3 regions of the Bacillus sp. VA15 genome follow, and region 1 is predicted to be linked to each of the others. Evidence: predicted binding sites of a transcription regulator. Region 1 holds the regulator's gene; each other region holds the start of a gene.
The links. The regulator LexA, encoded in region 1, represses DNA repair genes until DNA is damaged. The targets are predictions, from matches to a motif close to CGAACATATGTTCG.

Region 2: AC0DBE_RS08475 (ImmA/IrrE family metallo-endopeptidase) is a predicted target of LexA. The motif match lies at 2,057-2,070, and genes of this name have one in related genera.
Region 3: recA (recombinase RecA) is a predicted target of LexA. The motif match lies at 7,920-7,933, and genes of this name have one in related genera.

What each region holds. Positions count from the first base shown of each region.
Region 1 covers NZ_JBVQPQ010000002.1:92,712-102,770, forward strand. The annotation lists gene ccdA (cytochrome c-type biogenesis protein CcdA) at 1-633, opposite strand, end outside; gene ynzD (aspartyl-phosphate phosphatase YnzD) at 853-1,026, shown strand; gene AC0DBE_RS05665 (YneF family protein) at 1,100-1,318, opposite strand; gene sirA (sporulation inhibitor of replication protein SirA) at 1,404-1,850, opposite strand; gene tkt (transketolase) at 2,005-4,008, opposite strand; gene AC0DBE_RS05680 (DUF896 domain-containing protein) at 4,177-4,410, opposite strand; gene AC0DBE_RS05685 (YneB family resolvase-like protein) at 4,474-5,127, opposite strand; gene yneA (cell division suppressor protein YneA) at 5,146-5,463, opposite strand; gene lexA (transcriptional repressor LexA) at 5,613-6,230, shown strand; gene AC0DBE_RS05700 (hypothetical protein) at 6,625-7,053, opposite strand; gene fosM (FosM family fosfomycin resistance protein) at 7,130-7,552, opposite strand; gene AC0DBE_RS05710 (YndM family protein) at 7,749-8,201, shown strand; gene AC0DBE_RS05715 (poly-gamma-glutamate hydrolase family protein) at 8,224-8,982, opposite strand; gene AC0DBE_RS05720 (hypothetical protein) at 9,217-9,531, opposite strand; partial or broken gene AC0DBE_RS05725 (YndJ family protein) at 9,624-10,059, opposite strand, start outside.
Region 2 covers NZ_JBVQPQ010000002.1:689,317-699,375, forward strand. The annotation lists gene AC0DBE_RS08455 (ATP-binding protein) at 1-502, opposite strand, end outside; gene AC0DBE_RS08460 (hypothetical protein) at 402-1,238, opposite strand; gene AC0DBE_RS08465 (hypothetical protein) at 1,225-1,404, opposite strand; gene xre (HTH-type transcriptional regulator Xre) at 1,583-1,924, shown strand; gene AC0DBE_RS08475 (ImmA/IrrE family metallo-endopeptidase) at 2,086-2,682, shown strand; gene AC0DBE_RS08480 (manganese catalase) at 2,727-3,563, opposite strand; gene AC0DBE_RS08485 (poly-gamma-glutamate hydrolase family protein) at 3,638-4,240, opposite strand; gene AC0DBE_RS08490 (PH domain-containing protein) at 4,347-4,724, shown strand; gene AC0DBE_RS08495 (N-acetylmuramoyl-L-alanine amidase) at 4,761-5,714, opposite strand; gene AC0DBE_RS08500 (YciI family protein) at 5,837-6,091, shown strand; gene phrA (phosphatase RapA inhibitor PhrA) at 6,123-6,257, opposite strand; gene rapA (response regulator aspartate phosphatase RapA) at 6,247-7,383, opposite strand; gene yjoB (ATPase YjoB) at 7,528-8,799, opposite strand; gene AC0DBE_RS08520 (DinB family protein) at 8,948-9,412, shown strand; gene AC0DBE_RS08525 (sulfite exporter TauE/SafE family protein) at 9,637-10,059, shown strand, end outside.
Region 3 covers NZ_JBVQPQ010000002.1:247,254-257,312, reverse strand. The annotation lists gene bcbE (bacillibactin exporter BcbE) at 1-144, shown strand, start outside; gene yfmF (EF-P 5-aminopentanol modification-associated protein YfmF) at 397-1,677, shown strand; gene yfmH (EF-P 5-aminopentanol modification-associated protein YfmH) at 1,674-2,960, shown strand; gene ymfI (elongation factor P 5-aminopentanone reductase) at 3,014-3,742, shown strand; gene AC0DBE_RS06190 (DUF3243 domain-containing protein) at 3,823-4,080, shown strand; gene AC0DBE_RS06185 (DUF3388 domain-containing protein) at 4,210-5,001, shown strand; gene rodZ (cell shape determination protein RodZ) at 5,020-5,934, shown strand; gene pgsA (CDP-diacylglycerol--glycerol-3-phosphate 3-phosphatidyltransferase) at 5,984-6,565, shown strand; gene AC0DBE_RS06170 (competence/damage-inducible protein A) at 6,583-7,833, shown strand; gene recA (recombinase RecA) at 8,006-9,052, shown strand; gene AC0DBE_RS06160 (serine hydrolase domain-containing protein) at 9,221-10,059, shown strand, end outside.

The sequences.
Region 1 (10,059 bases):
CACACCAATCACAATCATCAAAACGCCGCCTGCTTTCATGATCAAAAGCTGGTTCTTTCTTATCCACTTCAGTTTTGTGATAAAGAAAGACAATAAAAGAAACGGAACAGCAAAACCGAGTACATATAACATCATGTACGGCACCGCTGAGCCTGGATTTGTGCTTGCAAGTGTGATAACAGCAGCTAATATCGGACCGGTACATGGCGTCCATCCCGCCGCAAATGCCATTCCAATTAAGACGGAACCTAAAAACCCGCTTGGTTTATGCTTAAAGTGGATTCTCCGCTCTTTCATCATAGCCTCAGGCCGGAACACGCCGAGCGTAATGAAACCGAACAAAATAATAAGCAACGCTCCAATTTGCCGAATTGCATCGTGATAATCCCTAAACAGGCTGCCAACAAAAGATGTTCCATAGCCTAAAGCGATAAAAATGACTGAAAAGCCAAGCAAAAAACACAAAGTATGAAACAAGCTTCTTTTCTGCAGCAGCAGCTTTTCTGTTTTCACATCATCCATGCTGACCCCTGTAATATATGACAAGAAAGCTGGGTAAAGCGGCAGGCAGCAAGGCGAAATAAAGGATAAAAATCCCGCTCCGAATGTCAAAAAATAATTCACGTCTCCCATGTCATCATCCCTTCATGATTTGACATTCCTTCAAGTTATGACAAAATCATTTCATTTTTTTAACACTTTCACTTGAAGGATTTCTATTTACAGAAAAAACTTATATAATTTAATTTGACATTGAGATATTGTACTCCTTCTCATTTGAAAATTAGTATAAATATGGATATAATATAAACATTCACTTTGAAGATCTAATGTATGAAAGGATACATCCCTGTGATTAGAGAGCATCTATTAAATGAAATTGAAAAAAAAAGAGCAGAGCTGCTGCAAATTGTCATGGCGAACGGAATGACATCTCATATTACGATAGAGCTCAGTCAGGAGCTTGACCATCTTCTCATACAATATCAAAAGCAGCGCCTTAGAGCAGTAGCGGGTGATGAATGATTGCAAAATAAAAAACCCGTATAAGGGTTTTTTATTTTATAACCATGTTTCTCTATATCATAATCTTTACGTATTATTTCGTTTGATTATTCATGGCTTTCATCATTTGATTGATTTTCTTTTGAGAAGGTTTCATTCCCATTTGCATCATCATCATGCGTAACATTTGTTCATTAATAGGCGGATTCTTTTTAAGGTAGCTCATCATATATTTACGAGCAATAAAAAACCCGAGTGCAACACCTATGAGCAATGCAACTACGCCCACTAGGATGCCAACCCATAAAGTCATTTTATTTCCTCCTTCATGTTGTCTAGTTTAAAGTGTACTAAACCAAAAGCTATTATACAACATTTACATCTCTTTTTCTTCGGTTTTAGACAAAATTTCTTTCTTTCACCGGATTTAGCCATCCGTAACGCTTCGAATTAAAATCCATAGCCAGAAAGCAAGGGCTTACTTTTCTCAACACCTCAAAGAAAATCGTTTCTGCCTCGTAATCCCCCGAAGCCACTAATTCTATCATGTGCTCCTTCATCATAAACGTCGCGTGGCCTTTTGCTTTCGGCAAAGCTAATCTATAAATATAATCTAGCTGCCTGTAATCCGTATTGTGTAAATTCATTTTTAACCGCTGATGCATATGTAGAATCGGGATTGGCTGTGTAATATATTGAATCTGTTTCTCTGTCATTTCATACTGCTGCTTTGTCAGGCTTGTCCAATGATAATCTTGAAACAGCTCAAACATAACCGATTCCCGCCCGAAATAGTGATTAGCAAACTCCTCTTTTATCAGGTACGTATAGTAGTGACGTTCCATCTTTTCATCCCCTTTTCCAGCAGCATTTCATTTGCTCTCTATTATACAAAAGAAGAAAAGAAAGAATTGTCTATTACTGTTAAACAGCCAATACTATTTTTGTCGGATAAACAAGAAAAAGAGGATGATTTGACTCATCCTCTTTAAAAGACTTTTACTTATTGAGTAATGCTTTAACTCGGTTCACTACGTTTGGAACTGAGAAGCCGTATTCATTGATGACGGTTTCGCCAGGAGCAGATGCACCGAATCGGTCTATGCCGAGCACATCTCCTTCAAGCCCTGTGTATTTGCCCCATCCAAATGATGCGCCCATCTCAATCGCAAGACGTTTTTTCACATCTGCAGGAAGGACAGAGTTTTTGTATTCAACAGATTGTTTATCGAAACGGTCCATTGAAGGCATGCTGACAACAGAAACATCGATATTTTCTTTTGCCAATTCAGCTTGTGCTTCAATCGCAAGACCTACTTCAGAGCCTGAAGCGATAAGAAGAGCGTCAGGTGTTTCGTTTTTAGATTTAGAAACGACATATGCTCCTTTTTCCACTCCTGCCAATGCTTCTTCAGCAGTTTGGTCAATCGTAGGAAGGTTTTGGCGTGTCAATACTAGCGCTGTTGGCTGATCAGTGCTTTGCACTGCAAGCTTCCATGCTGCCGCTGTCTCATTTCCGTCTGCAGGACGGATCAAGGAAAGATTAGGCATCGCACGGAGTGAAGCAAGCTGTTCAACAGGCTCGTGCGTCGGGCCGTCTTCACCTACCGCAATACTGTCATGTGTGAAGACATAAGTGACAGGAAGACCCATTAACGCTGCAAGGCGAATTGCCGGACGCAGGTAATCAGAGAAGACAAAGAAAGTTCCGCCGAATACACGCAGTCCGCCATGGAGCGCCATACCATTTAAGGCTGCACCCATCGCAAATTCACGAACACCGAACCAGAAGTTTTTGCCTGAGTAATCAACCGCTGTAAAATCACCGGCATTTTTAATTGTCGTTTTGTTTGATCCCGCTAGGTCAGCAGATCCTCCGACAAAGAATGGAATTTTTTTCGCAAGTCCGTTGAGAACTTCACCGGAAGAGGCACGGGATGCCAGGCTGCTTCCTTTTTCATAAACAGGAACCTCTTGATCCCAGTCCTTCGGAAGCTCTCCTTTGATTGCCAGCTCAAGCTGTTCAGCAAGTTCAGGATAAACTTCTTTATATTTAGCGAATTGAGCATTCCATTCTTGTTCTTTTTTCTCGCCTGATTCTTTAACCACTGCAGCAAAATGCTCATATACTTCTGACGGTACGTAGAAATCTTCTTCATATGTCCACGCGTAAGCTTCTTTTGTTAACTTGCTTTCCTCTTTACCAAGCGGAGCACCGTGAACACCGGATGTGCCAGCACGGTTAGGTGAACCGAAACCGATAGTCGTTTTCACTTCAATTAATGTAGGTTTCTTTTCATTTTGGCGTGCTTTTTCGATAGCCGCTGTTAATTCTTCGATATTGTTTCCATCCTCAACATAAAGAACTTCCCAATTCATTGCTTCAAAACGCTGTTTTGCGTTTTCAGAGAATGAACGGTCGAGATCTCCATCAAGAGAGATGTCATTAGAATCGTATAATACGATCAGACGGCCAAGCTGAAGATGGCCTGCGAGTGAAGCAGCTTCGGAAGAAATGCCCTCCATTAAATCACCATCACCGCAAATACTGTATGTATAATGATCGACTACGTTAAATGAATCGCGGTTGTAAGTTTCTGCTAAATGGCGTTCAGCGATAGCCATTCCGACCGCCATGGCAATTCCTTGGCCGAGCGGACCTGTTGTCGCATCAACACCAGCAGTATGTCCGAATTCAGGATGTCCAGGTGTTTTGCTGCCCCACTGGCGGAATCCCTTAAGATCTTCGATGCTAAGATCAAACCCGCTTAAATGAAGCATGCTGTATAAAAGTGCTGATCCGTGTCCAGCAGATAAAACAAAACGGTCACGGTTAAACCAGCCAGGGTTTGCCGGACTTACGTTCATAAATTTTGTCCACAGCGTGTATGCCATTGGAGCGGCCCCCATTGGCATCCCTGGGTGACCAGAATTTGCTTTTTCAATAGCGTCTATTGACAGTGTGCGAATGGTAGCAACTGATTTCTTTTCAATTGTATCCATAAAAATCCCCTTCCTTATGTGTTGTACCCTTACATCATAAATGTCTGACGACTTTTTCTCAACTGTTTCAGCTTAAATTTGAGAGAAACTTGTTGAATTTTGTCACATAAGAGTTTTGCTTATAGTATATGCAAAAGAGGAATACGATATTTCCGTATTCCTCTTATATTAGTGAAGTTTGTTATTTTGTTGTTCTTTTTTTAGCTTTTCTGGTGTTACATCATTGCCTTCTGGGTCTATGATTTTCACACTTTTTAACGTGTTTTTCATAGAAGAGCGAAAACCTTTCAAGTACTCTTGACGAAGCTTTTGCTGTTCGGCTTTTTCTTCTTCTGTCATAACGCCAGCTTTGGCTTTAGCAGCAAGTTCATTAATTCTGGCAATTTTAGCGTTTGAAATCATGTTAAACTCCTTTATTGCATTTTGTCTATATAGTACTAGATCAAAAAGAGTTTTACAACTGATTCACTCGGCTGTCTCGTCATTCTCTATGTATTCCTGATACCGCCGGTGGACGGTCGCTTTAGACACATCATAGCCAAACCCTCTTAGCGTTGCGGCAATTTCTGCGAACGTCAGTTTATTCGCTCTTAGGCGGACGATCTCTGAGATTGGGACCTCTATTCTTTCCTTTCCGCTGTTTTCATGTTGGTTTTTCAGGTTTTTTTGCGGTTTAAAACCGTTTTTTACTGCACGCTTCATTCCCCGCTTGATTTTCATATTGTGAATTTTCCGCTGGTACTCTTCCACAATGCTGACGATCTCCAGCACCATCGAGTCAGCCTCCGATAACTCCAGTTCACCTCTGTGAGCCGTTGTATAGACTTTCACATCTTCTCTGTAGATACAATGGAGCAGGGCGATTTTTGCATTTCCCCGACCGAGCCTAGTCTCATCCTGAACCAAAATAACATCAATTCCCGAATTCTTGATCTCATCAAGCAGCTCAAATACACCGTCTCGATCCATTTCATATCCGCTGGCTTTTTCAGAAATCACTTTGACGACTTCCATGCCGTTCTCGGCTGCAATGGCCGTTAGCTCCTCCACCTGCCGCTTTAATGAAGTTTCCTGCTGTTCTTTATTTGTGCTTACGCGGGCATATATGAGTGCTTTCATTTTTTCTATCTTTCCTCTCTATCTTACAGTTGCCAATTCATATGCATCCTGATGCTTCTTTTTCAATGGAATCACCAACTCATCTCCCGGCTGGATATCAGACGTCTGAAGATGATTTTTATCAGCTACCCATTCAATAAAATCGTTTTTGTTTATCTTTTTTGTATCTGCTACCTGATCAGCAATTGACCAAAGTGTGTCGCCTTGCTGGACTTCTATTTTAGCATACTGATTAAGTTCCTGACCGCTGCTTGTATATGACAGCAAAAGGATAACCGCGCTCAAAATCACTGAGAATAGACCGACAAAAATAATAGATTCTTTACTCATGATCATAACCTCCAACAGGAATGTTTGTTCGCTTTTTTATAATTTCAGTATATACGAACAAACGTTTCTGTCAATTGTTTTTTCGAACCTATGTTTGTACTGTAAGGAAAATCATGCTATAATCTTCTTAAAATCGACGTTTTGAGGTGCGAAAAATGACGAAGCTATCAAAAAGGCAACTTGATATCCTCCGTTTTATTAAAGCAGAGGTTAAATCAAAAGGATATCCGCCTTCCGTGAGAGAAATCGGAGAGGCTGTTGGGCTTGCGTCCAGCTCAACTGTCCACGGCCATTTGGCCCGTTTGGAAACAAAAGGGCTGATCAGACGGGATCCGACAAAACCTAGAGCAATAGAAATACTTGATGAAGAAGTAGACATTCCGCAAAGTCAGGTCGTTAATGTACCGGTCATCGGGAAAGTCACGGCGGGATCTCCTATTACAGCAGTAGAAAATATTGAAGAATATTTTCCGCTTCCTGACCGTATGGTTCCTCCGGACGAGCATGTGTTTATGCTGGAGATTATGGGAGACAGTATGATTGATGCTGGTATTCTCGATAAGGATTATGTCATCGTTAAACAGCAAAATACAGCGAACAACGGGGAAATTGTAGTTGCGATGACAGAAGATGATGAAGCTACGGTAAAACGTTTCTATAAAGAGGATACTCACATTCGCTTACAGCCTGAAAACCCAACGATGGAACCTATCATCTTGCAGAATGTCAGCATTCTAGGGAAAGTGATTGGCGTGTTCAGAACCGTCCATTAACCTATTGATCTATCAAATGCATGAAATAACCCCCTCTTCCTTTATGGAGAGGGGGTTTATTGTACAAAAAAGCAGGCTCGCCCTGACTTATGGGTGCGAGCCTGAATAGGAGGAAAAAGAACATCATGTTTACACCATAATTATCCACCAAACAATTGTTGAAGTCAAGAAATTTTCTTTCCTTCAGGAAACTTTTATCTGAATATTGTCCGTTTAAAATATTAGACGTTATGTCCTTAAAAATGTTTCATTTTCTTAGGTCGTGGAATGACGTGGCTTCATGTTTATGTAAGGAGCGCGGCAGTAATTGAATTTTAATGAAAATTTAGTACATAGTGTAGTTGGTTCAACATTTTCTAAAAAAACAGCTCACTTCTCTTGATCAACGTGAGCTTCAATCAAAATGAAAATATTGTATACCATAACTGCCCTTTACCCGAACACTCGTGCAGTTTTCTGAGTGTTCTTCTGCTAATATACGGTATCGGTGAAATGGATCGATAGAAACCTTATCCTGAGCACTAAAATCAAACCAGCTGCCGCTGAATTGCTTCGTGCTCAGTGTGGTATATTCTCCCGTAAGCCCCATTCGCTGAAGTTTAATCTCAACTGAACAAGTATTGGCTCCCAAGATCGTAAACTGATAGCCTAAAATATAGTCGATCGCCGGGACATCACTGATATTTTCCAGAACAAACGATTTTGTGCTGTCATTTAAAATAAAGTCTGTTTTGTGATCAAAATCTAAAGCTGACACATGGGTACTGCCAATGCCAAAAAAACACATCAAAACTGCTGTTAAGCCTAAGATTTTTATTTTCAATTACACCCCTCCTTTACCACATTTTAACCCTACATGAGATTTATGTATATGTTCTGTGTAATATAAAGAGGTCGTTTCAATCATAAAAATCCATATGCGTTTTTTCCTGTTTATAATAACGAAGCCTGTCTTGAAGGGTTCCGGTATGAAATTCAAACTTGTGGCCGTCAGGGTCGGTAAAATAAATTGATTTTCGATCGCGTTCATCTCGTTCTCTGCCAGGCAGAATATTGACATGAAGCGTTTTTAATTTTGCTGACATTTCCTCAAACTCTTGATCTTCAATAGTAAATGCAATATGGGTATAAGACGCCTTAATGTCATTTCTCGGAATGTCAGGTTCTTCATTAAGCGCAAGCCAGATGCCATTTAAATCAAAATATGCTGTTGTTTTTCCCTTTACCAAAAGTTTGGCATCAAACACTTTTTGATAAAAATCAATCGATGTATACAGATGAGAAACTGAAAATAATAAGTGATTGATTCCTTTTACCTTCACAAATCATTCCCCCTTGAAAGCTGATCATCCATATGTACGACTTTTTTCCAAAAAAGTTTCATGCAGTCAGCAAAAAATACCAGTGTAAACAAAATCGGATTGTTTAAAATAATGATTGTCGAATTGAATTACTTATGTTTTTATAATTTGTTTACAGCCAAGGGTTTTCTTCAAAAATAACAATTTAGGTGGTCAAATGAAACATATCATTGCTCTTGCTTCAAAGGTTGCTTTCACTCTCGCCCTTTTATATGTGATTTTGGACAGAGTCTATCACGCGCCCTTTTTAAGTGTAATGTTTATTGCACTTTTCCTAGGTTTTGTTTCCTATCTATCCGGTGACATGCTCGTCCTTCCGCGAACAAACAATATTACAGCTTCATTGGCTGACTTTGGACTTTCATTCGTTATTCTTTGGGTCTTTGTTTTAACCCAAACAAGAAATGATTTCCCACCGTTTGCAGCTGCTCTACTTTCCGCCCTCTGTCTTACTGTTTTTGAATACTTTTTTCATCGGTATTTGCTAAAAAATGTGCTGGATGAAACCTTCCGAAATGAACTGTCAGCCAGGGATAACACACTGCAGTATCAAACAGAAGCCGCAGACGAACTGTTTCCTGACGTTACGAATGAGAAGCATGAGGAATAGGAGGCTTAGCGCCTCCTATTTTTCAGTAGCTATTATTGATAAAACGGGACATCACTTCTGTGAAATCATAAAACCTCTCATTTTGAGTAACAGATCTGCTTTTTAAAGAAAAAACGCCGAACAAAGATCTTCTAAAACCTGTGCTCATTTCTAACTGGATACTCAAACCTGTTTTTGATTTATTTGCGATGTTATTCGGACTTACGCCTGCATGCGGATGGTCCATACCGAGCAATACAGCAGGAAAACCGGCATTTTGCAGTTTTTCAACTAAATCTGACGCTCTTACACGATCTGTACCGCCGACTTCGATCTGCTGATCTTCTTCTGCATATCCGTGCAATGAAATGACATATTCATGACTTCCCGTCATTTTCAGGGCCCGAGGCTCATCAAAATGCGTGCTCGTAATATGCAGCACTGAGTTTCCTGACGATTTTAAGCCTTCAAATAAATACATCGAGTACTCTTTGCTGAGCTCTCTCGCTATTTCACTTGTCCCGCCTTCAATACCTCCTCCGTGAATGGCTAAAACAAGAACAGGACTGCCGGTTTCTTTCGTAACAATGCCGTAATCAGAAGGATCTTCATTGTTTTTTAATTCCTCAAAATTCTGATATACATCTTCAGCATATATTGAAGAAATCGGAGTAAATACCATAAAAATAAACAATAATTTTACAATTTTAAGAGTTGATGGAAAACGTTTGGCTATGTTACAATCAACATGCTTCAAGGAATGGAGCAAACGGCGGAGCAGGGATACTTTGGCCGGTTTCATCTACTCCGCCTCTAAGTCCAAATCAACAGGATGTCGGTTTCTTTGAGGCTTTAGCACGAATTTCTCGTCCTCCTTGTTAAATTTTTGTTAAATTCACAATATTATATACCATTGGCCCGGGCGCTGTTCTTCCCATTTCTGAATTTATGAAAAGTAAGTTGGTACCAACTACCTTTTTCCCAATTCGCATATCAAACAGAAAAAAAACGCACCTGCCCTTTGGCCTGTGCATTTTTATTTTCTTTTCATTCTTCGTTTATTTTCTTTATTCAGTTTCATGATGTTTTTTTCAATTTTTCTTATTTTTCGCCTTTGCGGGATTGTTTTCACTTCATAATAAACAGCGATAAACCCGCTTAATGTCACTGCTGCAATGTAAAGGACACGCTGTTTGATCATCCGGTCAGCGTGGCCATGATCATCCGCTTCTTTTTCCAGTCTTTCGGTTACGTCTTTATCAAACAGCTGATCGACATACACTTGTTTCATTCCCACTGTAAATCCCGCAGCCAGCCAAAGAATCAGAAAACAACTGATATAAAACATCATTAATCCTTCCTTTCCCGTCTAGATGCGGCGCAGAATTGGAATGTAGCAGATCTAATCATTAAACAGCTGGCCGATGAATCCTCTTCTATGTATTAGGTTCTTTCATTTGGACGGACAATATGTAATGATGTAATGTACAGTTAGAAATTTTATTCCAAACAGCCACATGTGATGAACAGCAGTTAACTTGTTGTCATGTATAGCTTCTATCAGAAAGGTTTCAGATAAAGGCAGCGGACAAGTTCCCGCTCTTGTTTGCAGATAAATCCCCTCATCCCCGGCTCCGCTTTTTCTCCGCCGGCTTGTCAAAACCAGCTTCTCACGATGATGATAAGGCTTTAAAATGCCTGTCATACTGCTGAATGGAAGCGGTAGAGAAATGTTCATATACCCTTCTCCATTCGAACGATATACTGAATATAGAGCGGTAAAAATGGTTTCGTTTTTTTCATTTGTTCTGATCCAGGCACGCACTTTTTTTCTTCCGTCTTTTTTCGAATGAACACCCTTTATCGTGCTGTACATCCT
Region 2 (10,059 bases), 600 kb from region 1:
AAAGGTCAAAGTCATTTTTCAGATCGGTAAAGCCTTCCACGAACGGAAAATAAATGACCGGCACATGGCGTGTTCTCATTAATTCATTGGCAACAGCGGTCAAAAGGTGCGTTTTCCCTGATCCGGGCTGTCCTAAAAGGGCAATGCTGTTTTTCCGGCTCTCCTTGATTTGTTCATAATCGGCCACATACTCTTTTGCGCATTCAAACGCGTCTTTTATGGCCTGCGGCTTTCCCTCCGTGCGGAATTCTCTGAAGTCCAGTTGTCTGAAGGCGTGGGTAATCTCGCTGGCACCGAGCAGCCGCTTCACTTTCCGTTCTGCCATGCAGCTGCACATTGTCCAGACTTCCAGGCCGTTCTGCCGGATGAGATAGCCTCCCTGATCCTTGCATCGCGGGCAATCATACCGGCTTGCGTCTGATTCGGCCGGTTTGTCCGCCAGTAATGGACGTCTCCCTCTTCGCAGCTCCTCTAAAATTTGCTCGATTGTTCGTTTTGTCATGTCTTTCCATCCTCTCATGTTGAATTGCGGCATTGTTTTTGGCCTGCTGCGCTAAAAAACGGTCTTCAATGAATTTTGAGCAGTAGCGAAAGGCCTTGATTGTTTCTGAAGCGGCGGTCCGCCGGTTTTCAAAGGCTTGAAAGCATTCCTCAAGCCATTTGATTGTTTGTGTTACAGGAACGCCAATGGCAACAATACGGGCGATGGCTTGATAATCTCTGGAGGAAGGATACACGGTGCGTCCTTCTTGAGCCGAACGTAATTGTGTAAACCGCTTCGCAATGTAATCCACTGCATCATCAGCAGCAGTATTTATATTTGTTTTATCTTTATCTGAGCGGACGTCTGTGTCCGGTGCCTGCGGCGAAAATGGCCGTTCCTTTATGCTCCGGTGTGCAGTTTTGTCCGATCTGAAACTGAATTTTTTGGAATGCTTTACAGAAATCATCAGTCCGTATGGCGCGCGGACAGCCTTTATGTACTCATGGGTTTCGAGAAGCTCCAGCCATCTTCTGACGGTTTTCTCACTCACCCCGAAAACAGCCGCCATTTCTCTCGCTTTTAACGGCTTATGGCCAAGTACGATTCCCCAGCATACGCCGTCTTTTTCAATTTCTTTTGTTGTTGCGCTGATGAACCAGAGAAACAGCCATAGCGCTGGACCAATTTTGTCATAATGTTCTGAATTCAATAACCCTGAATACGTAGGAAAAGGATAGCTTTTATCGGTTTTCATTGTACGCCGCTTCTCCTTTTAACATCATGTATGTTTGAAACTGTTCTCGCGTTTCAAAGTGGAACACCGGAAGGCCGCATGCCGTAAACGATATGGTGCCGCCGGCTTGTCCGAGATGGCGCTGATCTATGGGATTTTCACTAAAAACAATTTGGATTGGATACATGTGATCACTCTCCTGATCTGTTTTCGATACATTTCGTATCAACTGTTACCAAGTATAAACGATACAATCTGTATCATCAAGTTATTTTTGATACTTTTTTTATCATAACTTTATTTTGATACAGATTGTATCTATAATCATAAGTAACTTAGGGAGTTTAAAAAAGAGAGGTCATAGTATGATAGGCAGCAGATTGAAGAGTCTCAGAGGGAAAAGGACACAGGAAGAAATCGCATCTCACATCGGTGTGTCAAGGGCACGATATTCCCACTATGAAAACGGGCGAAGCGAACCTGATTACGACACACTCCAAAAGCTGGCTGATTACTTTCAAGTAACGACTGATTACTTATTAACAGGGAAAGACAAAAAATCCGATGACGATATGTTCTCAGATCCGGACTTGCAGGTAGCATACCGTGATATGCAGGATTTTTCCCCAGAAAGCAAACAGCAAGCCATTGAATTTATCAACTATTTAAAAGAAAAAGAGAAAAATCGGAAACCAAAAAATAAATAAATATTTCTCTGTTCTCTAAAACATATGAAAAATAGACCGATATAAAGAAAAAAGTGTTTATTTTTTTAAGAAAAGGGAAAGATTTCAACACACTTTCCAGTCCTATAAGGGCTTTTCTTTCTCGCTAAAAACAGAACACACGTTCGAAAGGGAGTATTCAATTGGGCGATTACCTATCACATCTGGAGGAATACGTAAAAAATTTATACAGTCGGCTGGGCATCACCTCCCCCCATCACATTGACATGCTGAAAATCGCAAAGGATCTGGATATTTGGGTTCATTTTGAGGATATGGGGAGCATGATGGTCAAATACGACGGCATGTATAGTATCGTATTGAATCAGAGAAGATCACGGGAAGAGCAATGGGAAGATTTTGGCCATGAATTGTGCCACGTGTTAAAGCATGCAGGCAATCATTTTCAGATGAACAAGCTCTTCAGGGAACTGCAGGAATTTCAGGCGAATCAATTTATGTACCACTTCTGTGTGCCAACCTTTATGCTGTTGCAGATGGAACTGCCGCAATGGAGAAGCCAGGCGCTTGCCACAATCGCGGGGGTATTCCGGGTAACAAAGGAATTTGCTGAAAAAAGGCTTGAAATGTTTGAACGGCGTAAAGCAGGTATTCAATTTCAGAAGCGGCTCGCTTACTTATTATCACACAAGCGGCCAATTGTGTACGAGGAAGGCGATCAGCAGCACTTGCAGGTCGCTGAAGAAAAAGCGTTATATCATATCGGCAAATACAGCTGATGAAAAACGGGCTGGGAATATATATCCTCAGCCCGGCAGAAAAACTAGCATTTTGACATTGGGGGCATCGTATTATGCACCCACATTGGCGCCGGTTTAAGATGAGGCGCAGGCCCGAATGCAATCGGGGCCGGAATATACCGGAATTCTCCCCGGCCGTCAAAGGCTTCGCCATGAGCCCATCTCCCCTGTGAGCTTTCATCCCCTCTGGAAAAGTTAAACAGGTCATAGGCCACTTCCCGCTTTTCGAGCTCACGCGGGAATGTTGTTGGAACGACAATATCCCGTTCTCTTTCTTCCAGCTCTTTAATAGCCGCATACCACATATTTTGATGATAAGTATCCCTTGCAATCAAAAATGACAGCATATCCCTTACCCCTGGATCATCGGTCATCGCATACAGCCGAGTCACCTGAAGGCGTCCTTGAGATTCCGCATTTAAGTTTGCGCGAAAATCCGCCAGCAAATTCCCGCTTGAAATAATGTATTTGGCATTCCAAGGATAGCCCTCACTATCTGCTGGCATTGCACCCAAACCGGACACAATCGCATGCTGAGGATTCATTCCTGACATAACTGCTGCAATGGCGGGATTGCTTTTATAAGCATCCTCCTGTACATCGGCTGGTGCATTATCCAGAAGCCTGGAAATCATCGTCGCCAACATTTCTACGTGTGCAATCTCTTCAGTACCTACGTCACATAACAAATCTTTATATTTGGCGTCCGCCCTGCAGTTAAAGCCTTGGAACAAATATTGCATCATGACACTGATCTCACCGAATTGGCCGCCCAGTATTTCTTGAAGCTTTTTTGCATAGACAGGATCAGGACGTGCTGGCTTTGCTTGATATTGAAGCTCTTTTATATGATAAAACATATTCATTCCTCCCTACACTTTCGCACAACCCCAGCGTATGAAGGAATAGGCCGATCGTGCAGGTCCCGTTATATTTATTCATAAAAGCCAAGCTTAATGGCTTCCACATATCGATAAAACAGATCGTTTTGTGTGTAACTTTCATCACGGCAGCCAAAATTGCGGAATAACGCCTTTCGCTGTGCCGTGCTTACTTCCAATTGCAGTCCCATTTCCCTCTTCGTCCGATTGACAATATTTTTCGGATGGACACCTGCCAGCCGGTCTTTCTCACTCGTGAGCTCGGCGCTGAAGCCAGCTTCATTCAGCTGCTCACAAATGCGCTTGGCTTTTTTACGGTCCGCGCCTCCGACCAATGTATGCGGAGTTTTAGGATCATGATACCCATGAAATGCTAATGCGTAATAGTGGGCATTCACTTTTTCTAAAGCCAGCGGCTCGTCAAAACGAGTGCTTGTCAGGTGCAAGGAACGGTTGTTTCGCTGCTTCACACCTTCAAACAAATAAATGGAACATTGATCGGAAAATGCCCGCACCAGCTCACTGACGCCAGGCTCAATTCTGCCGCCGTGGGGACCGAGGACGATAAGCTCACTTTCGTTTTTCTCCTCATAAATAATCCGGTACTCCGATTCAGAAGCAGAAAGGGCTGCAAAGCTGTCATACATATCTTTCATTTTGAATGCTCTCCTTTACCAGTCAGCACCAGTTTACTCTACTCGCCTATGTATGAAAACCTTTTTTATAGTATGATTTGATAGAATACGTATTAGGAGGTATATCATGGGATTTATTGAAGGATTACTTGGCAATGCGTCAACACTGTCAACGGCTGCGGTGAAAGAAGAGCTGGCTCATATTTTACTCGATGGTGAGGATGTCGATGCCGCGTTTAAATTGGTTCGCGATTTAATTGTCTTTACTGACAAGCGGCTTATTCTTGTAGATAAGCAGGGAATCACAGGAAAGAAAACGGAATTTCAATCGATTCCGTACAAAAGCATTTCTAGATTCAGCGTGGAGACTGCCGGCCGCTTTGATCTTGATTCAGAGTTGAAAATTTGGATCTCCGGCGCAGAACTTCCCGCTGTCTCAAAGCAGTTTAAAAAAGACGATAGCATTTATGATATTCAAAAGGCTCTTGCCGCAGTTTGTATGTAAGAAGAAAACGGAAGCTTGGCTGCTTCCGTTTGTTGATTACAGCTTTTCCTCTATTTTCGCTTTCGTTTTCGGACCGTAAATGCCATCTGCCGTTAATCCGCTGACAGACTGAAAACGTTTCACGGCATTTGCTGTTTTCGGGCCATAAACGCCGTCAACGCCGTGATTTTTCGCTCCTTTATCAGGGTAAAAATAAAGGGCAGCTAAAGCAGTCTGCACCTGCTTTACGTTTGTCCCTTTCGTTAGCGGGCTTGTCACTTTGATCACTCCCGATGGGAGCGGATAGGAAGACGCGGCATGGCTTTTAGAAGAAGTTGCCGCCTGAGACAGTTTAATCACCTGTCCGACTTTGATGTGATCAGGGTCGGTGATATGATTTATGCTTTGCAGCGTTTTCACACTGACACCATGTGATGCGGCAATCCCCGACAGTGTATCGCCTTTTTTCACATGGTATTCAGACGACGAAGAAGAGACTGAAGCCTTTTTCGCTGACACGGCTCCGTTTAACTCCTTCTCAATTGCCGCCTTCACTTGATCCCAGCGCCCCTCTGATAAAATACGGTGTGGGCAGTACTTTCCGCTCCAGTCCTGATGCTTTCTCACTCGGTCTATTCCCCAGCCGCGCTCTTTCAAAAGCTGAGCCACGAAAGAAATCGCCAAGGCTTCGGCGGCCTCATATTTTGGACCTCCCGATTTGCTGTAGCAAATCTCAACGCCGATTGATTTGCGGTTTCCTGTACCGTTAGTGCCGTCACCCGTGTGCCAGGCGTTTCGGTTTAGCGGCAGACCCTGAATCACCTCTTTATCATCCACCGCAAAGTGAAAGCTTGTCGAGCTGGTGTTCCCAATCATATAGCTGATTTCATTAGCCGCTGATGCATCATTTGCCGTGTTGTGAATGGTAATGTATTCAGCGGACATCGCATTGGGGCACTTCAGCGCGTATTTCGCTTCAGAAACCAAATTTTTCTTCACTTGAATGCTCACCTATCATCTCTCCTTTTTCTTTTTCATAAATAGGTGGCATTCGTAGGACGAAAAGCTCATATCATCCGTCACCGGTATATGGATAATTGTGTTAAACTGAAGTTCAATAGGAGGGATACGAGATGAATACGTACTTAATGCTGACAACGAGAACAGATCAATTCAATCAGGAGCATGTAGCCGGCCACTATGAATTTTTGGATCGCTTACAGGCAGAAAAGCGCTTAAAAATGTTCGGGCCATTCAGCGACGCCACAGGCGGAGCCTACGTCATCGAAGCAGGTTCGCTGGAAGAAACGGCGGAAATCGGACATGCAGATCCTCTGGTGGCAAGCGGATCTTCTGAGCTGACCATAAAAGAATGGAAGCTAAAATAAAAAAGACCCCTGAGGGTCTTTTTTGTCATCATCATGTTTGATTGCGTGCCGCAATATGGAATGTTTTCCCCTCTGCGTCTGCTGTTTCTCCTGCATGGACCATTACCTGAGTAAAGCTAAACCCGATCGCAACGAGCAACAAACCTGACATCCATTTAGATTTCATATAAACAATCTCCTCTCTGGATTTGTTTTTGTGCGTGCACCATTTTCTCATAAAATGAAAGTGCTTTTTCGGGCTGTCCGTTTTCTATATAGAATTGGGCAGCATCATGCGCCAGCTCTTCAATATAAGGATACAGCATATGTTCTTCAAGAAATTGAAAGGTGTGTGAGACTGATTCTGTGTCAATGTTTTTTCCATATAACGCATGTAAAAATTGAAAAAGCTCCACAAATAATTCATCACTGTATTGACGGGCGATTTCCAATCCTTCACGATACTGTTTTTGCGCTTCGGCATCATTTTTTTGTTTATACAGAACCTGTGTTAAAGAGTAGATAGAATGCGGAAGATTATCGAACTTTTCCGACTTGCAAATAGAAACAGATTTCTCAAAGTATTCGGCTGCCTTTTGCAGTTCACCCATTTTCTCATAGCAGTTGCCGAGATTGTACAGGGCAGAACTGATCAGGCGGGGATTGCCTTCTTTCTTTGCAAGATCTAAAGCCAGTTCTAAGTGGGGCAATGCTCTTTCTGGATACTGCATATCATCATAATTTCCTGCAATAACGAATTCACATTGGATTCTGCGGACGGTGTACGTTTCATACATTTGGTACGTTTCTAATGCCTGAACGGCGTAGCTCATCGAAACATAGGTTTGCTTTAAATTGTAAAAAATCTCGGCCATCTTAAAAGCAAACTCTGCCTTCTCAATATCATCCGAGACGAGGGCAAGATTCTTTTCTGCCCGTTTATAATACATCATGGCACTGACAAACATTTTCTGCTTAAATTCATACATTCCTCGAAAAAAATTAAAGTAATACTCGAGAAGCCCTGTCAGCTTGTACTGATTCCCTTCAATGTCTTCTAATAATTCTGAAAACTCTAGCTGCGACGTGTCCTCTCCAAAAGGCTTAATGTAATCCAGCATGACACGATGTCTGAACTCCATTAAAGAATAATACAGCAGCAAGTCTTGGTCTTCTTCCATATCCTCGATTTCTCTTTCTACTTCGAGCTTGACCCGTTCGGCTTCAGCAACGTGGAACTGCCGGATATGGGTATACCATTCATTAATTTTAAGCCCGACATAAGAGGACGGAATCGTCTGCTTCATCCTCAATTAATCCCCCCTTTTGAGTTACCCGAGATATGTCATATTTTATCATATTTACAAGAAAAAGAAGAACGCAAAAAGACCGCAATTGTCGAATTTCGGCTAACCGCAACAAAAAAGCGCGGGTTTTTCAAAAACCCGTGCTTTCTTTTAGTGAAAACCGACTTTGTTTCTTTCCATCCAGCTTCCCTGCCGGCTTTTTCTTTGCTCTCCTGTCATGTCTTTCACCATGGTTTCAATATAATGATTCCCTTCTTGGTGCCATTGAAGCGCTGAAGATACATATAATTCTCCCAGCTGTGCAAAGGAAAAGCCTTCTGTAAGCTTTGCGGCGTTTTTTATTTCTTCTTCACTCAAAAAGATGTCAAAGCCTCTCATTTTCATATATTCCAGCCGCAGCTCTTCATCCGGAAGCCCGATTTCATAGGCACGGTCAAATCGTCCTGCACGATTCATCAAACCTGGATCGATCTCTTCGGGATAGTTTGTCGTGCCGATGAGAAATAGCCCCTCTTTTGATGTCGCGCCGTCCAGCGTATTGAGAAAAAAGGATCGCACATCTTCCGGCATCGAATCTATATCCTCGATGACGAGAACTGCAGGAGCGAGGCGTCTCGCTGCCTGAAAGACTTCTTCTATTGTCTCGCTCGACGTAAATTCAGTAATTTGCCAATAGGCAACAGGTGCATCGATACTGCCTGCGATCGACTTCACTAATGTCGTCTTTCCGTTTCCAGGAGGTCCATATAACAGAATGCCGCGCTTGTAAGGGATGTCATACGTTTGATAAAACGATTTATCACTATGAAAAAACTGATCAATTGATCTGTATATCTCTTTTTTCAATAGCGGATTCATGATTACCTGACTCCGCTGAACCTCTCTGACAATCGCTTCCTGCTCTCTTGAAGTTCCTCCATCTCCATCCGTAAAAACGGTCACTTTCCGCTTGCTTTTTTCCCAGAGACGCGGTCTGACTCCCTCCAGAAATGCACGCATCTTTTCATCGTTAACCGCAAACAGACAATCGAAACTCATGATGCTCCCATCTTGAAAATAAGGAATTCTGGCAAAAGCAACTCCCTTTTCAGGATACGCGTATACACTGTTTCTTATAGACTTATGGACGGTATAATCCGGTTCTTTTTCATCTTCATCGTAAGCAAAGGTTTTCTTTTCAAGCTTTTCAAATATATATGCCACATGCTCAGGCTCCAATGAACCGCTGCGGACATCTTCTACAAGAAGCTCCCAGTATTCCGTGTTCGGGTCATCACTGGCATAGAGCTCATAGAATATACCGTATTGATCATAAAGCGTTTCTTCAATCCGTGTGATAAGGTAACCGAAAGTGCCGTAGCCCGCTGCAGCTCTTTCATTCTCTTTTTCTTCGTACTGATAAATGAAAGGTATGTTTGTCATGTTTATACTCCATTTCATATTTTGTGAACGTTATATATACGATTGACATAGCATTTTGTTTCATCCCACAGCATATTACTTGTGAATTGATAACCGTTGATATAGGATTTCATTGCACCATTCATTTTTACATATGGAGGAGATCATATTGAGCCAATCCAATCAAATTGTCAGCCATTTTTTATCCCATCGAAACGTGACCAATGAGCTTGCTGAAAAAATCAGCAAAGACCATTACGGCTACAAACCGGCTGAAACGTCAATGTCAGCGGAAGAGCTGGTCAAACACATTCTTACGTCTTTCCACTTGTTCGCAAATGTCATTAAAGAAGGCAATGCTTCACCATTTCAAAACAAGCAGGAAGAAACAGAAACAGATCTCAATGTTCTGGCAAAAGCTTATACAGAAAAAACGGCCGCTATTCTTGAACAGCTGACTGAAGAGCAACTGGATAGAGAAATTGATCTGACAGCCGCTTTCGGCAGAAAAGTCACAGGCAGCGCCCTGCTTCAGCTAGCAATGGAGCATGAAATTCATCATAAAGGCAACCTGTTCGTTTATGTGCGGGAAATGGGCCACACAGAGCTTCCTTTCTATCAGCAGCGCATGTAACGTAAACGAGAAAAAAGATACCTGTTTAGGGTATCTTTTTTTATGCCTCCGGCTCACTTCCAGATTTCGTCCAGACACTCATTATAGGTCAAATGAATAAAGATATTGAGCAAACCAAAATCCCAAGAAGCTAACGTGCAAATATTCAAAAAATTTAATTGATTAACGTGACCTAATCATATATAATCTGATAAAAATAGTCGGGTTTTCAGGAGGCCTTTATCATGAGTGTAAGCATCATATTGATGGGTTTGTTTGTCGGAGCCTTAGTCGGATTGACGGGAGTGGGCGGAGCGGCCTTATTAACTCCTCTTTTAATTGTGCTTGGAATTAATCCTTCCATCGCGGTCGGTACGGATCTTGTATATAACTCGATCACAAAGCTGTTTGGCGTTGCCTCCCATTGGCGGCAGAAAACGATTAACTTTAAATTAGTAAAATACTTAGCCATCGGCAGTATTCCGAGTGCGTCGCTAGCCATTGGCATACTGCATTTGTTCCCCGCCTTTCATCAGCATCAGGAAGAAATTATTAAGCACGCTCTTGGCTATGTGTTAACGCTTGTTGCCATTTCAATCATCGTTCGTTTGTTTTTGGATAGAAAGCTTCGCCCGAACCGCTGGCAGCTGATGCCGCTTGAAAACAAG
Region 3 (10,059 bases), 150 kb from region 1:
GTGTTTGCGGCATTAATGTCTAATGCAAACTGGCTGATTTTCATTCTATCGGCGTTTTGCAGCATCATTGCTTTATTCTTAGTGCTTTTTACTGTGGATGCTAAAAAAAGTGAAGAGGAAGAAAAAAACTTAGGGACGGTCTAGCCAACCGTCTTTTTTGCTGTGATAGCGAAAAATCTTTCTCTCTTGCAGTTTACAACTGTCGTTCTGCAGGCGCAAACAGAGGTCTTTCAGATAGAAAATGGATTAACCTATACAGCCTCCGTCCTGTCGTGCGGAGGTTATTGTTTCCTTATAAATCCTACAGTTGCTATAATTACATGAAAGAGTGTTTCTGCGAATGCTGAAAATTGGTCATAATACATACTAATAAGAAATGAACGAAGGAGGTTCCATATGTCATATGTAAATGAAATCAAAACAAAGCACGGCGGTTTAACCGCACACATTGTAAAAACAGAAAAATTCAAAACCGTCTCGCTTATTTTTAAAATGCTTGCACCGTTGACAAAGGACCAAGTCACCAAAAGAGCGCTGCTTCCGCATGTGCTTCTTCGCGGAACAAAAAGCCATCCGAAAACCGCAGAGTTGCGTTCTTATTTGGATGAACTATACGGCACGTCCGTTTCGGCGGATCTTTCGAAAAAAGGAGAGCGGCACGTCATTACGTTCAGGCTTGAAGTCCCGAATGAAAAATATTTAAAAGATCAAACGCCGCTTCTTGAAAAAGGACTGCAGCTTCTTGCAGAAATCGTCTTTTCACCTGCTTTAGAAGGAGGCGCTTTTCAATCACAATATGTGGCTCAGGAAAAACGGACGCTCAAGCAAAGAATCCAAGCCGTCTATGACGATAAAATGCGCTACTCGAATTTAAGGCTGATACAGGAAATGTGCAAAAATGAGCATTACGCGCTCCATGTCAATGGGGAAATCGACGATGTCGATGCCATTACGGCCGATCAATTATATGAAACATATCAAAGCGCTATCCAAAAAGACCAGCTCGATCTTTATGTCGTTGGCGATGTGGACAATAACCAAGTGCAAGCGGCAATTGATAAGTATTTCCAAGCAAAAGAGCGCAACCTCGGCACGCCTGAAAACAATCACGCTGAGCAAAAAGCCCAGCCTAAAGAAGTAATTGATGAAGAAGACGTCAAACAAGGAAAGCTGAATATCGGCTACCGCACCAGCATCACTTATACGGATCAGGATTATCCTGCTTTGCAAGTGTTTAACGGATTGTTTGGCGGATTCTCTCATTCCAAGCTTTTCATCAATGTTCGGGAAAAAGCCAGTCTTGCATACTACGCCGCTTCGCGTATAGAAAGTTTTAAAGGCTTGTTAATGGTGATGTCGGGCATTGAAGTGAAAAATTACGAACAGGCTGTTTCTATTATTGCTGAGCAATTTCAGGCAATGAAAAACGGCGACTTCAGCGAGCAGGACATCGCTCAGACAAAGGCTGTCATTCGAAATCAAGTGCTGGAAACCATTGATACAGCGTACGGTTTATCTGAATTTTTATATCAGCAGGCCGCTGCCCAAGTCGATATTCCTATCGAAGAATTTCTTGCCAATATTGAGCAGGTCACAAAAGAGGATATCGTGAAAGCCGGCGAAAAGATTCAGCTTGATACGACTTATTTCTTAAAAGGGACGGAGGGTGCATCTTGATCAAACCAATCGAATACGAACAGCTTCAGGAGACGCTGTACCATGAAAAAATGCCGAACGGACTTGACGTTTACGTTTTGCCGAAAAAAGGCTTCAACAAAACATATGCGGTCTTTACAACAAAGTACGGCTCTATAGATAACCGGTTTGTCCCTTTAGATAAAAATGAGATGGTTCACGTGCCGGACGGCATTGCCCATTTTCTTGAGCACAAGCTGTTTGAAAAAGCGGACGGAGATGTTTTTCAAGATTTCAGCAAACAGGGCGCTTCTGCTAATGCGTTTACGTCATTTACAAGAACGGCTTATCTTTTCTCAAGCACATCAAATGTTGAACGCAATTTAGAGACGCTCATCGATTTCGTACAGGACCCGTATTTTACTGAAAAAACGGTTGAAAAAGAAAAAGGGATTATCGGGCAGGAGATTAACATGTATGACGACAACCCCGATTGGAGGCTTTACTTCGGGGTCATTGAAAACATGTACAAAGAACATCCTGTCAGAATTGACATAGCAGGAACAGTGGAAAGCATTTCACATATTACAAAAGACCTTCTTTATGAATGCTATGAAACGTTTTATCACCCGAGCAACATGCTCCTCTTTATTGTCGGGCCTGTAGATCCTGAAGCGATCATTTCTCAGGTAAGAGAAAATCAGGAGAGAAAGCCGTATACTGACCAGCCGGAGATCAAACGGGAAGAAGTGAAAGAGCAAGAAGCTGTTTTCCGAAAAGAAAAAGAGATCAAAATGAATGTGCAGGGACCGAAATGCCTTGTCGGGCTGAAATCAAAGAATCCGTTTAAATTAGGCAAAGAGCTGTTAAAGCATGAACTTTCAATGAACTTATTGCTTGAATCTCTTTTCGGCAAAAGCTCTGCCCAGTACGAATCACTTTATGAAAAAGGGTATATTGACGAAACGTTCAGCTTTGATTTTACTGCTGAATATGGGTTCGGTTTTGCGGCGATCGGCGGCGATACGCCGGAGCCCGATCAAATGGCAGAAGACATTTCAAGCATGCTTCTGCGCGCCGGTGAACTGATTACTGCTGAAAAGATTGAACTTGCCAGAAAGAAAAAGATCGGTACATTCTTAAAAGCGCTGAATTCACCTGAATACATTGCCAATCAATTTACCCGTTATGCTTTTTTGGATATGAGCCTGTTTGACGTCGTAACGGTTCTCGAGCAAATTACCCTCGAGGATGTCCAGAAAGTCATACAAGAGGAAATTGCTGCAGACAGACTGACTGTCTGCAAGGTTGTTCCTAAATCATAAACAAACATCCCTCCAGTGTGAGGGGTGTTTTTCTGCGGAAAGAAGGAAAGAGGATGAACAAAACAGCACTAATCACCGGAGCAAGCGGCGGCATCGGCAAAAGCATAAGTGAAACCCTTGCGGCAGAGGGATACAATCTGCTTCTGCATTATAATACAAATCAAAACGCGGCAGCGGAGCTTGCTGAAAAACTAAGAGAGACGTTTGGCGTGCATGCTGAAACTTTGCAAGCCGATCTGTCCGCGCCAGAAGGAGCAGATAATCTGACAAGTTCAATTGTTCAGCCGGTTGATGCGATTGTTTTAAATAGCGGAAGAAGCCATTTTGGACTGATTACGGATGTGGATAATGCAACAGTTCAGGAAATGGTTCAGCTCCATGTGGCGAGTCCGTATATGTTGACGAGAAACCTTCTTCCAGGCATGATCCGGAATAAATCGGGAGCGATTGTGGCTGTCAGCTCTATTTGGGGCGAGACTGGAGCATCTTGTGAAGTGCTGTACAGCATGGCAAAGGGAGCTCAGCACTCGTTTGTAAAAGGACTGGCTAAGGAGCTGGCGCCAAGCGGAATAAGAGTAAACGCCGTAGCGCCGGGCGCGGTTGATACAAATATGATGAATCAATTTACCCTGTCTGAAAAAGAAGAGATTGCTGATGAGATCCCGATTGGCCGGCTTGCCCGGCCGCAAGAAATTGCCGATGCAACAGCATTTCTCCTGTCTGAAAAGGCGTCATATATTACCGGCCAAATTCTGTCGGTGAATGGCGGCTGGCACTGCTGATTCGAAAATATTCGGTGTATAGTTTCTTTTGCGAAGGACACAATAATCTTGTAACTTCACATGAAATGGAGGAAACGAGCATGTCAGTATTAGAAAACTGGGATAACTGGAAAAACTTCCTTGGCGACCGTCTGAACTATGCGCAAGATAAAGGTATGAGCCAGGATACTATCACAGATCTTGCGACAGAAATCGGCAGTTACTTGGCTAATGAAGTGGAATCTAAGAACGAGCAGGAAAAAGTGCTGGCAGATCTTTGGAGCGTAGCATCAAAAGATGAACAGCACGCAATTGCCAATATGATGGTTAAGCTTGTTGAAAATAACAGCACTCACTAAGAAGAGAGGGGATTTTTCCTCTCTTTTTTATGTTTTCCTCATCACAGCAACATTCTTCTTTCTAATTAGAGAAAAATGCTTTATGATAAAGGAAGGTAAAATTTTGCCACAATGAAGGGGGTATATCATTTGGCAAAGCTCGAATGGTATTTTGAATATGAAATTCAAGTGAACCGCCCCGGACTGCTCGGGGATATTTCGTCTCTTCTTGGGATGCTTTCTATTAACATCGTAACGATAAACGGCGTCGATCTTTCCAGAAGGGGAATGCTCCTCAGGTGCCGCCATATAGATCAAATTAAACGATTAGAATCAATCTTAAAAACGATGGAAACAATTAAAGTAACGAAGCTGAGAGAACCGAGGCTTCGCGACCGTCTTGCCGTACGTCACGGCCGTTACATTCAAAGGGATGCCGATGACAAGAAAACGTTCCGCTTTGAACGGGACGAGCTAGGCTTATTAGTCGATTTTATGGCCGAACTGTTCAAAAAAGAAGGCCATAAATTAATCGGGATCAGGGGGATGCCGCGTGTCGGAAAAACGGAATCGATTGTGGCCTCCAGCGTGTGTGCAAGCAAAAGGTGGCTGTTTGTGTCATCAACCTTACTGAAGCAGACGATAAGAAGCCAGCTGATTGCCGATGAATACAGCACTGAAAATGTCTTTATCGTGGACGGAATTGTGTCAACACGAAGAGGATCAGAACGCCACCTCCAGCTGGTCAGAGAAATCATGAGGCTGCCTGCAACAAAAGTGGTGGAGCATCCGGACATATTCGTTCAAAATACAGAGTATACACTAGATGACTTTGATTATATTATTGAACTTAGAAATGACCCTGATGAGGTTATTACATATGAACATGCCGAAGAACCCCAAATGTTTGACCAATCCGGGTTTTCAAGCTTTGATTTTTAAAATTGGAAGGTGTTTGTTGTGACTGAACTAGGAATCCGGCTCAAAGAAGCCAGAGAGGAAAAAGCAATGTCATTGGATGATCTCCAAGCGGCAACAAAGATTCAAAAAAGGTACTTAACCGCCTTGGAGGAAGGAAACTATGACATTATTCCGGGGAAGTTTTATGTTCGGGCATTCATCAAGCAATATGCGGAAGCTGTCGGGCTTGATGCGGAACAGCTGTTTGAGGAGCATAAAAAAGATATCCCAAATACGTATCATGACGATGTGTCTGAAAAGATCTCCGGCATGAATCTTCAAAAGGAAATGCCAAAGCCAGCATCTAAGGCGCTGGAGCTGCTGCCAACGATACTTGTCATTCTCGGCGTGATTGTCGTGATTGCGATTGTGTACGCGATCATTCAGTTTGCGAATCATAAAAACAGCGATGATAACAATGCCGCATCTGAAAAATCAATTACGCAAAGTGAAAGCAAGTACGAAATCCCAAAAGATTCATCACTAAAAGAGAATCAAAGCAACAGCTCTGAAAAAGAGACAGACACTAAAAAAGAAACGAAAGAAAAAGAAGATAAAAAAGAAGAAAGCGACAGTGATAAACTGGAGATTAAAGCAACTGGCACTGAAGGATCATTAACAACTTATGAAGTGTCCGGCGCTGATAAAATCGAGCTCGAACTGAAGGCATCAGACAGTTCTTGGATTCGAGTACGCGATGAAAACAGCAGCTCGTTAAAAGAGGGAACGCTGAAAAAAGACGAAACCTATAAAAAAGACATAACTGATCAGAAACAAGTTGAAATCCGCACCGGATATGCACCTAATCTGAAAATAAAAATCAACGGTGAGGTTCTTTCATATGAACTTGATCCGAAAAAAGTGATGGCACAAACCATAAAGATTGTAAATAAAAAGGAAGAAAAGTCATCTTAATTACCAGATGACTTTTCTTCACGTCCGAGTATGAAATTGGAGGGGCTTTATGTTTAACTTACCAAATAAAATCACACTTGCTAGAATCGCATTAATCCCAATCTTCATGATTATCATGCTGGCACCGTTTGACTGGGGCAGGCTCGAATTTGGAGACGAATCGATTCCGGTCGCACACTTGGCGGGGGCTATTCTATTTATTATTGCATCCACAACAGACTGGATAGACGGATATTATGCCCGAAAACTGAATCTCGTTACAAACTTCGGAAAATTTCTAGATCCGCTTGCGGACAAACTGCTTGTATCCGCAGCGTTAATTATCCTTGTTCAATTTGATCTTGCTCCAGCCTGGATGGTCATTGTGATTATCAGCCGAGAGTTTGCCGTGACAGGTTTAAGGCTTGTCTTAGCCGGAACAGGAGAAGTCGTAGCTGCTAACATGCTTGGTAAAATTAAAACCTGGGCACAAATCATTGCGGTTTCCGCATTGCTTCTTCATAATCTTCCGTTTGAACTTGTGTCATTCCCGTTCGCTGACTTAGCGCTGTGGGTAGCCGTCTTCTTTACTGTCGTCTCAGGCTGGGAATATTTCGCTAAAAACTGGGAAGCGTTAAAAACATCTAACTAAGAAAGAAGGACTTCGTCATGGAATTTCCAAAAAAAGCAGAAATTATTGCAGTCGGTTCAGAGCTATTGCTTGGCCAGATCGCCAATACAAATGCTCAATTTATCAGCAAACAGCTCGCTGAAATCGGAGTGAACGTATTTTATCATACAGCAGTCGGAGATAACCCGGAGCGGCTGAAGCAGGTCATCCGCATTGCTGAAGAACGCTCTGACTTCATTATTTTTTCAGGAGGTCTCGGACCGACAAAAGATGATCTGACGAAAGAAACGATTGCAAATGCGCTGGGACGTCCGCTTGTGTTAAATGATGAGGCGTTCCAATCCATTGAGGACTATTTCAAACGAACAAAACGGACGATGTCACCTAATAATCGAAAACAGGCGCTTGTAATCGAAGGATCTGACGTACTGGCAAATCACTTTGGAATGGCACCGGGAATGCTCACAGAACATGAATCGCGCTTTTATATGCTTCTTCCTGGACCGCCAAGCGAATTGCGTCCCATGTTTGAAAACGAGGCAAAGCCTCTTCTGCTGAAAAAGATGGGTTCAAATGAAAAAATTGTGTCAACCGTTCTTCGCTTTTTCGGTATTGGTGAATCTCAGCTTGAAGCCGATTTGGAAGATATTATTGATGCACAAACCAACCCGACAATCGCTCCTTTGGCGGCAGATGGAGAGGTGACGCTGCGTCTGACAGCCAAGCATGCTGACGAAAAGGAAACAGAGCGTCTGTTAAAAGAAACAGAGGCTGTTATTTTAGAACGTGTCGGTGAATTTTTCTATGGTTACGATGATACTTCCCTTGTAAAAGAGCTTTCTAAAGCATGTAAGGAAAAAAGCATTACGATTTCCGCGGCGGAAAGTTTTACCGGCGGGCTGTTTTCTGAATGGCTGACGGATCTTAGCGGTGCTTCAAAACGATTTGCCGGCGGCATCGTTTGCTATACAAACGACATGAAGCAGAATGTGCTTGGCGTCAAGAAGGAAACATTAGATCAATTTGGCGCGGTCAGCAAGGAGTGCGCATCAGAGCTGGCAAAGGGTGTTCAAAAGCTCACTGGTAGCGACATCGGCATCAGCTTTACCGGTGTAGCAGGACCTGATACTCAAGAAGGGCATGAGCCTGGACATGTGTTTATCGGTATTTCAGCTAATGGAAAAGAAGAGGTTCACGAGTTTCACTTTGCGGGCTCCAGAACGGGAATCAGAAAACGCGGTGCCAAATACGGCTGCCATTTAATCTTGAAGCTTTTAGAGCAAAAATAATATTTTCAGCACATTATCCTCCTAAAAAAACATGATTTCTCTGATACATTATGATATTTTGATAGAAATCACGCCAAGAAAAAATCCGAATATGCGTTCGCTTTTTTCTTGGCAAATCCCTTCAAACAGGGTATAGTATATGTAGTGGTAACATAAAGGAGGAAAAAATAGAATGAGTGATCGTCAGGCAGCCTTAGATATGGCTCTTAAACAAATAGAAAAACAGTTCGGCAAAGGTTCCATTATGAAACTGGGAGAAAAGACAGATACAAGAATTTCTACTGTCCCAAGCGGCTCCCTCGCTCTTGATACGGCATTAGGAATTGGCGGATATCCGCGCGGGCGGATTATTGAAGTATATGGTCCTGAAAGCTCAGGTAAAACAACTGTGGCGCTTCATGCGATTGCTGAGGTTCAGCAGCAGGGCGGACAAGCCGCGTTTATCGATGCGGAGCATGCGCTAGATCCGGTATACGCGCAAAAGCTCGGAGTCAATATCGAAGAGCTTTTACTGTCTCAGCCTGATACAGGCGAGCAGGCGCTTGAAATTGCGGAAGCGCTGGTTCGAAGCGGTGCAGTTGACATTGTTGTTGTCGATTCTGTGGCAGCTCTCGTGCCGAAAGCGGAAATTGAAGGCGACATGGGAGATTCGCATGTCGGTTTACAAGCACGCTTAATGTCTCAAGCGCTTCGTAAGCTTTCAGGGGCCATTAACAAATCGAAGACAATTGCGATTTTCATTAACCAAATTCGTGAAAAAGTCGGCGTTATGTTCGGGAACCCGGAAACAACTCCTGGCGGCCGTGCGCTGAAATTCTACTCTTCCGTGCGTCTTGAAGTGCGCCGTGCTGAACAGCTGAAACAAGGAAACGACGTAATGGGGAACAAAACGAAAATCAAAGTCGTGAAAAACAAGGTAGCTCCGCCGTTCCGTACAGCCGAGGTTGACATTATGTACGGAGAAGGCATCTCAAAAGAAGGCGAAATCATTGATCTTGGAACTGAACTTGATATCGTGCAAAAAAGCGGTTCATGGTATTCTTATGAAGAAGAGCGTCTTGGCCAAGGCCGTGAAAATGCAAAACAATTCTTGAAAGAAAATAAAGATATCATGCTGATGATCCAGGAGCAAATTCGCGAACATTACGGCTTGGATAATCACGGAGCAGTTCAGCAGCAAGCTGGAGAGGCACAAGAAGAACTCGAATTTGAAGAATAAAAATAAAATAAGTTTGAAATGATACAAAAGGCTGAGTGAAAAACTCAGCCTTTTTGTATTTTTACAAAAAAACGATAAAAATATTGCTTTTTTTGACAACTTTTTTAGTGCTTTATTCGTCTAACAAAACGTGTGCAAAATGGAATTTATTTCGGGAGGAAAAAATGAATGACAAGCCCAACCCGCAGAAGAACTGCGAAACGCAGACGGAGAAAACTAAATAAAAGAGGCAAACTTTTGCTTGGTCTTTTAGCAGTGATGATTTGCTTCACGATTTGGAATGCGCTTCAACGAAATAGTGAAGAGAACGAGCCATCACAAGAAACTGCAGCAGTTTCAGATACCAGCCAGAAAAAAGAAGTCAAAAAGAAAACCACCAAAAAAACAGACGAACAAATCAAAATAGTCGACCGTAATCAAAAAATCAGCAATTATTTAAAAGAGATCGGTTTCAGCGGAACAGCCATGATTGTCAGAAATGGAGAAATCGTAACAAGTAAAGGTTTTGGTTATGCAGACCGTAAACATCACATTCAAAATAATCCGTTGACATCTTTTTATGTCGGTTCGTCACAAAAAGCGTTGATTGCAACCGCTATTTTGCAGCTTGAGGAAAAAGGGAAACTTCAAACAAGTGATCCTGTAAGCAAGTATTTACCTCATTTCCCCAACGGACAAACAATTACTTTGAAGAACCTGCTTACACATACATCGGGAATAAATGGACATATTGAAGGCAATGGCGCAATCACTCCGGACGATTTAATAAAAGACATAGAACGTCAGGGAATCAAACGTCAGCCGGGCGTATGGGACTATAAGGATTCCAATTATTCTGTTCTCGCTTATATTATTGCTGAGGTAAGCGGTGAGTCTTATGAACAATACATAACGAATCATATTTTTAAACCGGCGGGAATGACGCATGCAGGCTTTTATAAAACATATAATAAAGAACCTTATCCTGCTGTCGGGTATAAGCTGAAGGGCAGCAGAACGGTTACACC